2 regions of the Collimonas rhizosphaerae genome follow, and region 2 is predicted to be linked to the other one. Evidence: predicted binding sites of a transcription regulator. Region 2 holds the regulator's gene; the other holds the start of a gene.
What was found. The regulator LexA, encoded in region 2, represses DNA repair genes until DNA is damaged. The targets are predictions, from matches to a motif close to ACTGTATNNNNATACAGT.

Region 1 (4,125 bases), on a different contig from region 2:
GCCATGGCCGAATTCGTGGAACAAGGTGCGGACGTCGTCGAAACTCAGCAGCGTGACATCCGCCTTGGCGAAATTATTGTTGTTGATGACCACCGGCAGCGTGCCGCCGTTGTGGCCGGACTGGCTGCGGAAGATGTGCATCCAGGCGCCGCTGCGCTTGCTGGCGCGCGCATAGTTGTCGCCGATGAACAAGCCGATCAGCGCATTGTCGCGGTTGCGCACTTCCCACAGGCGGGCGTCGGCGTGATGCAGCGCGACCCCGTGCTGCTCGACAAAGCTGAGGCCGAACAGGCGCTGGGCGCAGTCGAACATGGCGCCGATCATGTTTTCCAGCGCGAAGTACGGCTTCAGTTCGGCGTCGTCGAGATCGTAGCGCGCCTGCCGCACTTTCTCGGCCAGGTAACGCCAGTCCCAGGCCGCGATCGGCGTCGGCTGGCCCAGGCTGCGCGCCATCTCGGTCAGCGCCGCGCGGTCGTCCTCGGCTTTCTTCTTGGCTGGCTCCCATACCTTGCCGAGCAAGGCTGACACGGCTTCCGGCTTGCCGGCCATGCGGTCGACCAGCTGGTAGTCGGCATAGGTCGGATAACCGTGCAGCTGCGCCTGTTCCTGGCGCAGCGCCATGATTTCGGCGGCCACCGGCCGGTTGTCGTGGACGCCGTCATGGGCGCCGCGCGCGACCCGGCCGCGCCAGACCGCTTCGCGCAGGTCGCGCCGGTCCGAGAATGTCAGGAACGGTTCGGCCAGCGAGGGCGACAGCGTGATCACATGGCTGCCGGCCGGCAAGCCGCGCTGCTGCGCCGCCTCCTGGGCCGAAGCGCGCAAGAATTCAGGCAGGCCGGCCAGCGCGGCTTCGTCTTCCAGCGCCAGCGAAAAACCGGATTCGTCGGCCAGCACGTTTTGCGTGAACGCGGTGCTCAAGGCGGCCAGCCGTTCAGTCAATGCGCTGTAGCGCGCCCGCGACGCCGGCGGCAGGTTGGCGCCGGCGCGCACGAAATCCAGGTGCACGCGCTCCAGCAGGCGCAGCTGTTCAGGATCCAGGTCAAGTTCGGCGCGGCGCGCGTACAGTGCGGCGATGCGCGCGAACAGGCCGGCATGCAGGTAGATCGCATTCCTGTGCGCGGCCAGGCGCGGCGCCAGTTCGACTTCCACCGCTTGCAGGGCAGGCGAAGTTTCGCTCGCGGTCAGGTTTTCGAACAGCAGGCTGATGCGGCTGTTCAGGCGGCCCGAAGCGTCGAAGGCGGCCAGCGTATTGGCGAACGTCGGCGCCGCGGATTCGGCGGCAATGGCGTCGATCTCGGCCAGGTGCGCGGGCAGCGCGGCTGCAAACGCGGGGACGAAATGTTCCGCCTTTACCAGGTCGAAAGGCGGCAGTCCGTATGGGGTATTCCAGTCTTGCAACAGCGGGTTGATGGCGGTCATGGCAACTAGCATCCTGGCTAACGAAGAGAACGCTATTGTATAGCGCCGCGCTGATTCTCAACGCGACGCTGCGATAGTTGGCCGGCAGCGGCCGGGTATCGATTGGGTATTTCCGCCGCTTGAATTATACTGTACATACATACAGTATAATTTGCGTGGAGAGATGTGATGATCGTTGTCAGAAGACCGGAGCTTGACGCCATGACTGCCAGATTGAAAGCCGCTATCGCAGCCATCGTGACGCGCCATCGCAATGCCGACGCGCTGCTGACCTGGTCATTGATGCATCAGATCGAAAACGAAGCCATTGCAGCGCTGGCGCAACTGGAAGATGTCGAGCTGGCGCAGATCAATATGCTGCGCGCCTACCCGGTCGCCTATCCGCGCACCGACGATCCGGTCAATTTCGGCAACGCCAACCGGGTGCCGGTGGTTTTTTCGCTGATCTACAACGAATACCGGCGCTCGCACTAAGCCACTAAGCGCCGCCGTTACGGCTTACAGGCCGAGCTCGCTCAGTCCCGGATGATCGTCGGGACGGCGCCCCAGCGGCCAGTGGTATTTGCGCTCCGATTCCTTGATCGGCAGGTCGTTGATGCTGGCATAACGCCGGTGCATCAGGCCATGTTCATCGAACTCCCAATTCTCGTTGCCGTAGGAGCGGAACCAGTTGCCGGCCGCATCGTGGGACTCGTAGGCGAAACGCACGGCGATCCGGTTGCCGTCGAAAGCCCACAACTCCTTGATCAGGCGGTAATCCAGCTCGCGCTCCCATTTGCGGGTCAGGAATTGCACGACCTGCTCCCGTCCCTGCGGGAATTCATGGCGGTTGCGCCAGATAGTGTCGACGGTATACGCCAGCGACACACGCTGCGGATCGCGGCTGTTCCAGCCGTCCTCCGCCATCCTCACCTTCTGTATCGCGGTCTCGCGGGTGAAGGGCGGGAACGGCGGACGGGCTTCGCTGGCTTGGCTCATGGTAAGGCTCCTGGGTCGATGGATGGAAGGCTGCGGCAGGCGCTGGCTGCGGACAAGCCAATACTCTACGCAATATTCCGCCGGCCCGCTGGCGGCCGGTTTACGGGGTGGCAAAGCGCAGCACAGCGATAAGGGATAAAGTGTCGCCTGGCATTTTCAAAGGCATTGCAAGATGGAACAAGCACAACCCGGCACACTCAGCCCCGGCCTGGTGATCATGATGTCGGTCGCTACCGGCGTCGCGGTGGCCAGCAACTATTACGCGCAGCCGCTGCTGCATACCATTGCCGCCCGCTTCGGCATTTCCAACGGCAGCGCCGGCCTGATCGTGACCGTGGCCCAGCTCGGTTATGCGCTGGGCCTGATGCTGCTGGTGCCGCTGGCCGACATCCTGGAACGGAAGAAACTGATCGTCATCATGACCCTGCTGTCCGCCTGCGGGCTGCTGATCACCGCCACCGCGCAGAGCATGGCGTTCGTCCTGCTTGGGACCGCGCTGACCGGATTGTTTTCCGTGGTGTCGCAGGTGCTGGTGCCGTTTGCCGCGACCCTGGCGGCGCCGCAGGAACGCGGCAAGGTGGTCGGCCATGTGATGACCGGCCTGCTGCTGGGCATCCTGCTGGCGCGCACCGTGGCCGGCTACCTGTCGGCGCTGGGCGGCTGGCAGACCGTGTACTGGTTCGGCGCGGCGCTGATGATCGTGACGGCGATCGCGCTGGGACGCGCCCTGCCGCGCCACCATCAATCGCAAAGCTTGAGCTATCCGCGTTTGCTGGCGTCGATCCTGACCTTGTTCGTAGCGGAGCCGGTGCTGCGCATCCGCGCCCTGCTGGGTGCGATCATCTTCGCCGTGTTCAGCGTGCTGTGGACCTCGATTTCCTTTTTGCTGGCGGCTGAGCCTTTCCATTATTCCGACGGCACCATCGGCCTGTTCGGCCTGGTCGGCGCCTCCGGCGCCATGGCTGCCTCGCACGCCGGGCGGCTGGCGGACCGCGGCCATGCCGGCCGTTCGACTTCCATCGGCCTGGCGCTGCTGTTGCTGTCGTGGCTGCCGCTGGTGTTCGCCAAGAGCTCGCTGACCGGCCTGATCGTCGGCATCCTGCTGCTGGACCTGATGGTGCAGGCTATCCACGTCACCAACCTGAGCGTGATCAATCACCTGCATCCCGAATCGAGGAACCGCCTGACCGCCGGCTACATGACTTGCTACTTCATCGGCGGCGCCTGCGGTTCGGTGCTGTCGACCTCGATGTACGGCTACGCCGGCTGGTTCGGCGTGTCGATGACAGGCGCCGGATTAAGCGCGGCCGGCCTGGCCATCTGGCTGCTGGCCGAGCGCAAGGGCAAGCCTGCGCCGGCGCATTAGGAGCTGCCGGCAGCAGGCTCCCGGTCACGGACGCTGCAACTCGGGATACAGCGCCATCAGCTGCATCGCCACGCCGTTGGTCCAGCCGAAGCCATCCTGCAAAGCGTATTCGCCGCCGCCGGCCGCGGCGCCGCTGGCGGTCACGTCGTATTTTTCCACCAGCTTGCCGCTGCCGGCATAAACCTGCTGCACCTTGCCCATCCAGCGCGCAGCGATATCGCGCGCCAGGGCGTGCATGCCGTAACGGTTCAAGCCGTCCACCGCAATCCATTGCAGCGGCGCCCAGCCGTTGGGGGCATCCCACTGCTGGCCGCTGTCGACCGGCGTGGCGACAATGCCATACGGCTTGAGCAGCTCCTTGC
Region 2 (4,125 bases):
TGCAGCGATATCCCAAGGTTTCAGGCCTTTTTCAAAGAAACCGTCAAGGCGGCCTGCTGCGACGTACGCCAGGTCGAGGGCGGCGGCGCCCGGACGGCGCAGGCCGGCACAGCTTTGCGTCATGATGCGGAACATTTTCATGTATTCATCCATGGCCGGGCCTTCTGTTTCGCGGAAAGGAAAGCCGGTGCCGATCAGGGCGTCGGCGATCTTGTCGCGCTTGCCGACGCGGATCCGCTTGTCGTTCAGGTAGGCGCCGGAACCCTTGGTGGCTGTGAACAAATCGTTGCGAGTCGGGTCGTACACGACTGCCTGGGTGATCTGGCCGCGGTGCTGCAGCGCGATCGAGACGCAGTATTGCGGGAAACCATGGATGAAATTGGTGGTGCCGTCGAGCGGATCGATGATCCAGACGTTTTCATTATCGTCATGCAGGTTGGCGGAGGCGCCAGATTCCTCGGCCAGGATGGCGTGGTCCGGATAGGCATTCTTCAGTACATCAATGATCGCCGCTTCAGCAGCCTGGTCGACTTCGGTGACAAAGTCGTTATGCTGCTTTTTGGTGACTTTCAGCAAATCGAGGTCGAAAGAGGCGCGCGAGATGACCTTGGCGCCATTGCGGGCGGCCTTGATGGCCGTATTGAGCATTGGATGCATGATAGTGTTCCGTTAAAATGGCGGCACTGTGCCAACCGGGAACAGAACCACCTATATGATGAATAATAATGAACGATGCGGATGTTTCAGTGAATATTTCGAAAAATAAGCAACTTTTAGTCGAAGAAATCCGCGTAATGGCGCTATTTTAAATGAACCCGGCAAAAATCAACACGTCTCTTTTCAATCGGCTGCGCTTTGTGCTGGTTGAAACCAGCAGTCCCGGCAATGTCGGTGCTGCTGCACGCGCTATCAAAACCATGGGATTTTCCGAGCTGGTCCTGGTCAATCCGCGTTTCCCCGATGTGTTGCAGCGTGAGGAAGCGGTCGCGTTTGCCAGCGGCGCGCAGGACGTCCTGGCGGCGGCGCGGATTGTCGATAGCCTGGAGCAGGCCCTGGAAGGCTGCAACTTCGCTGCTGCCCTGAGTGCCCGCTTGCGAGAATTTTCCCCGCCCTTGATGGCGCCGCGCGCCTTGGCGGCACAACTGGCCGGCGATGCCAGCCTGAATGCGGCGGTCATCTTCGGCAGCGAACGTTACGGGCTGCCTAACGAGATTGTCGAAAAATGCAATGTGCTGCTGAATATTCCGGCGAATCCCGAGTATTCATCGCTGAACCTGGCGCAGGCAGTGCAGGTGCTGGCGTATGAATGCCGGGTTGCAGCCAGCGAGGATGTGTCGCCGGCAAGCAGCGGAGAGATCGGTTTCCAGGGTAATGCTGCCAGCCTGACCGACATCGACGGCATGTTCGCCCATCTTGAACAAGCCTTGATAGAGATCGAATTCCTTGATCCGGCCAGCCCGAAAAAGCTGATGCCGCGCCTGAAGCGGCTGTTCTCGCGCACCCAGCTGGAAACCGAGGAGGTCAATATTTTGCGCGGCATCGCCAGCCAGATACTGACCAAACGGCGCCGCCTTGATCGTTCCTGATTAATTCCAGCTACGCAATAGTCCGACCGCCAGGCCCTCCAGGGCGAAATCCTCTTGGCTGGATGTCACGATGATCGGCTCGAAATCAGGATTTTCCGGCAGCAGCTGGATAGTGGAGCCGATTTTCTGGTAACGCTTGACGGTGACGTCGTCGCCCAGGCGGGCCACCACGATCTGGCCATTCCTGGCACTGTCGGCTTTCTTGACCGCGAGCAGGTCGCCGTCCAGGATGCCGGCGTCGCGCATCGACATCCCGCGCACCTTCAGCAGGTAATCCGGTTTGGCGCTGAACAGGGCGGGGTCGACGTTGTAGCTGGCCTGGATATGTTCCTGCGCCAGGATCGGCGAGCCTGCGGCGACCCGTCCGACCAGCGGCAGGCTGAGCTGCATCAGGGCCGGGTGCGGCAAGGCCAGCTGCGTGCCCTGGCTGCGGCTGGCGCTTTCGGTCAGCCGGATCCCGCGCGAGGTGCCGGCCGAGATCACGATGGCGCCCTTGCGCGCCAGCGCCTGCAGATGTTCTTCTGCCGCATTGGCTGAGCGAAAGCCGAGTTCGGTTGCTATTTCGGCGCGCGTCGGCGGGAAGCCGGTGTTTTCGATGGCGTCCTTGATCAGATCGAGGATTTGCTGCTGACGTGCGGTCAATTTGATCATGGCGTATTTTGGTGTAAAAAAATGGTGTGGGAGTGCTTGGAAAAGCGGTAAAGAAACAGCAAAGGCAGCGCTGGTGCGCCCAATCGATGCTGTGCATAACAACAGTCTGTATTTTTGTACAGTATTTGTGCAAATGCAAGACAATTTGATGCGATTTGACCACTCTTTAGCTATTTACTTACATCCCGGCGAGGGCCCGGGTCTGAAATCATTGAGTTTTGTTGCAATTGCTAGTACTATTGCTGGTTTTCCTCTTCCCACACTCGTCTTGACGCCGAGGTGGGCGATTTTTCAATCCGTCCAAAAGGAGCTTACATGCGTCATTATGAAATCGTATTTATCGTCCATCCAGATCAAAGCGAGCAAGTGCCTGCGATGATCGAGCGCTACAAAGGCATCGTCACTACACGTGGCGGCACTGTGCATCGCGTGGAAGACTGGGGCCGCCGCCAACTGGCATACCTGATCCAGAAACTGGCTAAAGCACATTACGTCTGCCTCAACATCGAGTGCGACAGCGAAACCCTGGCTGAAATCGAAACCGGCTTCAAGTTCAATGATGCAGTGCTGCGTCATCTGACCGTCAAGCTGAAGAAGGCTGAAACCGGTCCTTCGCCGATGATGAAGGCTGTGCAGAAGGAAGATGCTGCCAAGAGCCATCGCACCGAAGCGCCGGCAGCCTAATACTAGCCGCCTACCAGCATTCATTACGTAGCCGACGAGTTCATCAGGAGTGGATCAACCCAATAATGTGTTTCAACTGGTTGCCGTAGTCGCCGAACGTGAAGTCATACGTTACACACCGGCAGGCATCCCGATCGTATCTGCGATATTGCAGCACCGCTCGGAACCGATTGAAGCAGGCATCAAGCGTCTGATCGAATTCGAAATTGCCGCGCTAGCCGTCGGCGAGATTTCGGGAAGATTCAGCAAGGCGCAACTGGGCGAGACATTCTGGTTTACGGGATTCATGGCACGCAAGAGCCGCAACGGTAGAAGCCTGGTATTTCACATCACGGATTTCGCTGCAACCGCGATTGCAGATGAATCAATTAGTCAAAATTTAAAGTCTAAAATTTAGATACAGGAGCCAAAAATGGCATTCGGTAAAAAGTTCGATAAAAGCAAACTGAAAAACAAGCGTCAACAACAAAACCCGCTGTTCAAGCGCAAGAAATTCTGCCGTTTCACCGCTGCACACGTTGCCAGCGTTGACTACAAAGATATCGACACGCTGAAGGATTTTGTTCAGGAAAACGGCAAGATCATGCCAGCACGTCTGACCGGCACCAAGGCAATCTATCAACGTCAAGTGGACACCGCGATCAAGCGCGCGCGTTTCCTGGCGCTGCTGCCGTACACCGATCTGCACAACGCTTAATTGACGACTTGAAATAGGAGAAAAACATGCAAGTCATTCTGTTGGAAAAAGTCGTTAATCTCGGCAATCTGGGTGAAGTTGTTCGCGTCAAGGACGGTTACGCACGTAACTTCCTGATTCCGCAACGTATGGCACGTCGTGCTACAACTACTGCCATCGCTGAATTCGAAGCGAAGCGCGCCGACCTGGAAAAAGCTGCCGCCGCCAAGCTGGCTGCCGCTCAAGTCCAGGGCGAAAAACTGAACGGCCTGACCGTGCAGATTTCGCAAAAATCGGGTGTTGACGGCCGTCTGTTCGGTTCCGTGACCAACTTCGACATCGCTGAAGCGTTGACCAAGCAAGGTTTTGCAGTCGAAAAAGCTCAAGTTCGTTTGCCTGTCGGTCCTCTGAAGACCACCGGCGAGCACGCTGTTGCGGTTGCCCTGCATACCGACGTCGTAGTCGACATCGTTATCGCTGTGATCGGCGAGCACGTTTGATACGTTGCCTGAAATAGTTGTTGTAGTG

Region 1: a site for LexA is predicted at 1,548-1,565, ahead of V8G57_RS19385 (DUF2471 family protein). Genes of this name have one in related genera too.

What each region holds. Positions count from the first base shown of each region.
Region 1 is NZ_JBANDC010000015.1:80,226-84,350, forward strand. Features, by position in the region: gene V8G57_RS19380 (M3 family metallopeptidase) at 1-1,419, opposite strand, end outside; gene V8G57_RS19385 (DUF2471 family protein) at 1,621-1,893, shown strand; gene V8G57_RS19390 (nuclear transport factor 2 family protein) at 1,918-2,397, opposite strand; gene V8G57_RS19395 (MFS transporter) at 2,570-3,763, shown strand; gene treF (alpha,alpha-trehalase TreF) at 3,788-4,125, opposite strand, start outside.
Region 2 is NZ_JBANDC010000003.1:189,341-193,465, reverse strand. Features, by position in the region: gene V8G57_RS05390 (inositol monophosphatase family protein) at 1-657, opposite strand, end outside; gene V8G57_RS05385 (RNA methyltransferase) at 810-1,586, shown strand; gene lexA (transcriptional repressor LexA) at 1,587-2,237, opposite strand; gene rpsF (30S ribosomal protein S6) at 2,553-2,921, shown strand; gene priB (primosomal replication protein N) at 2,971-3,318, shown strand; gene rpsR (30S ribosomal protein S18) at 3,334-3,618, shown strand; gene rplI (50S ribosomal protein L9) at 3,645-4,097, shown strand.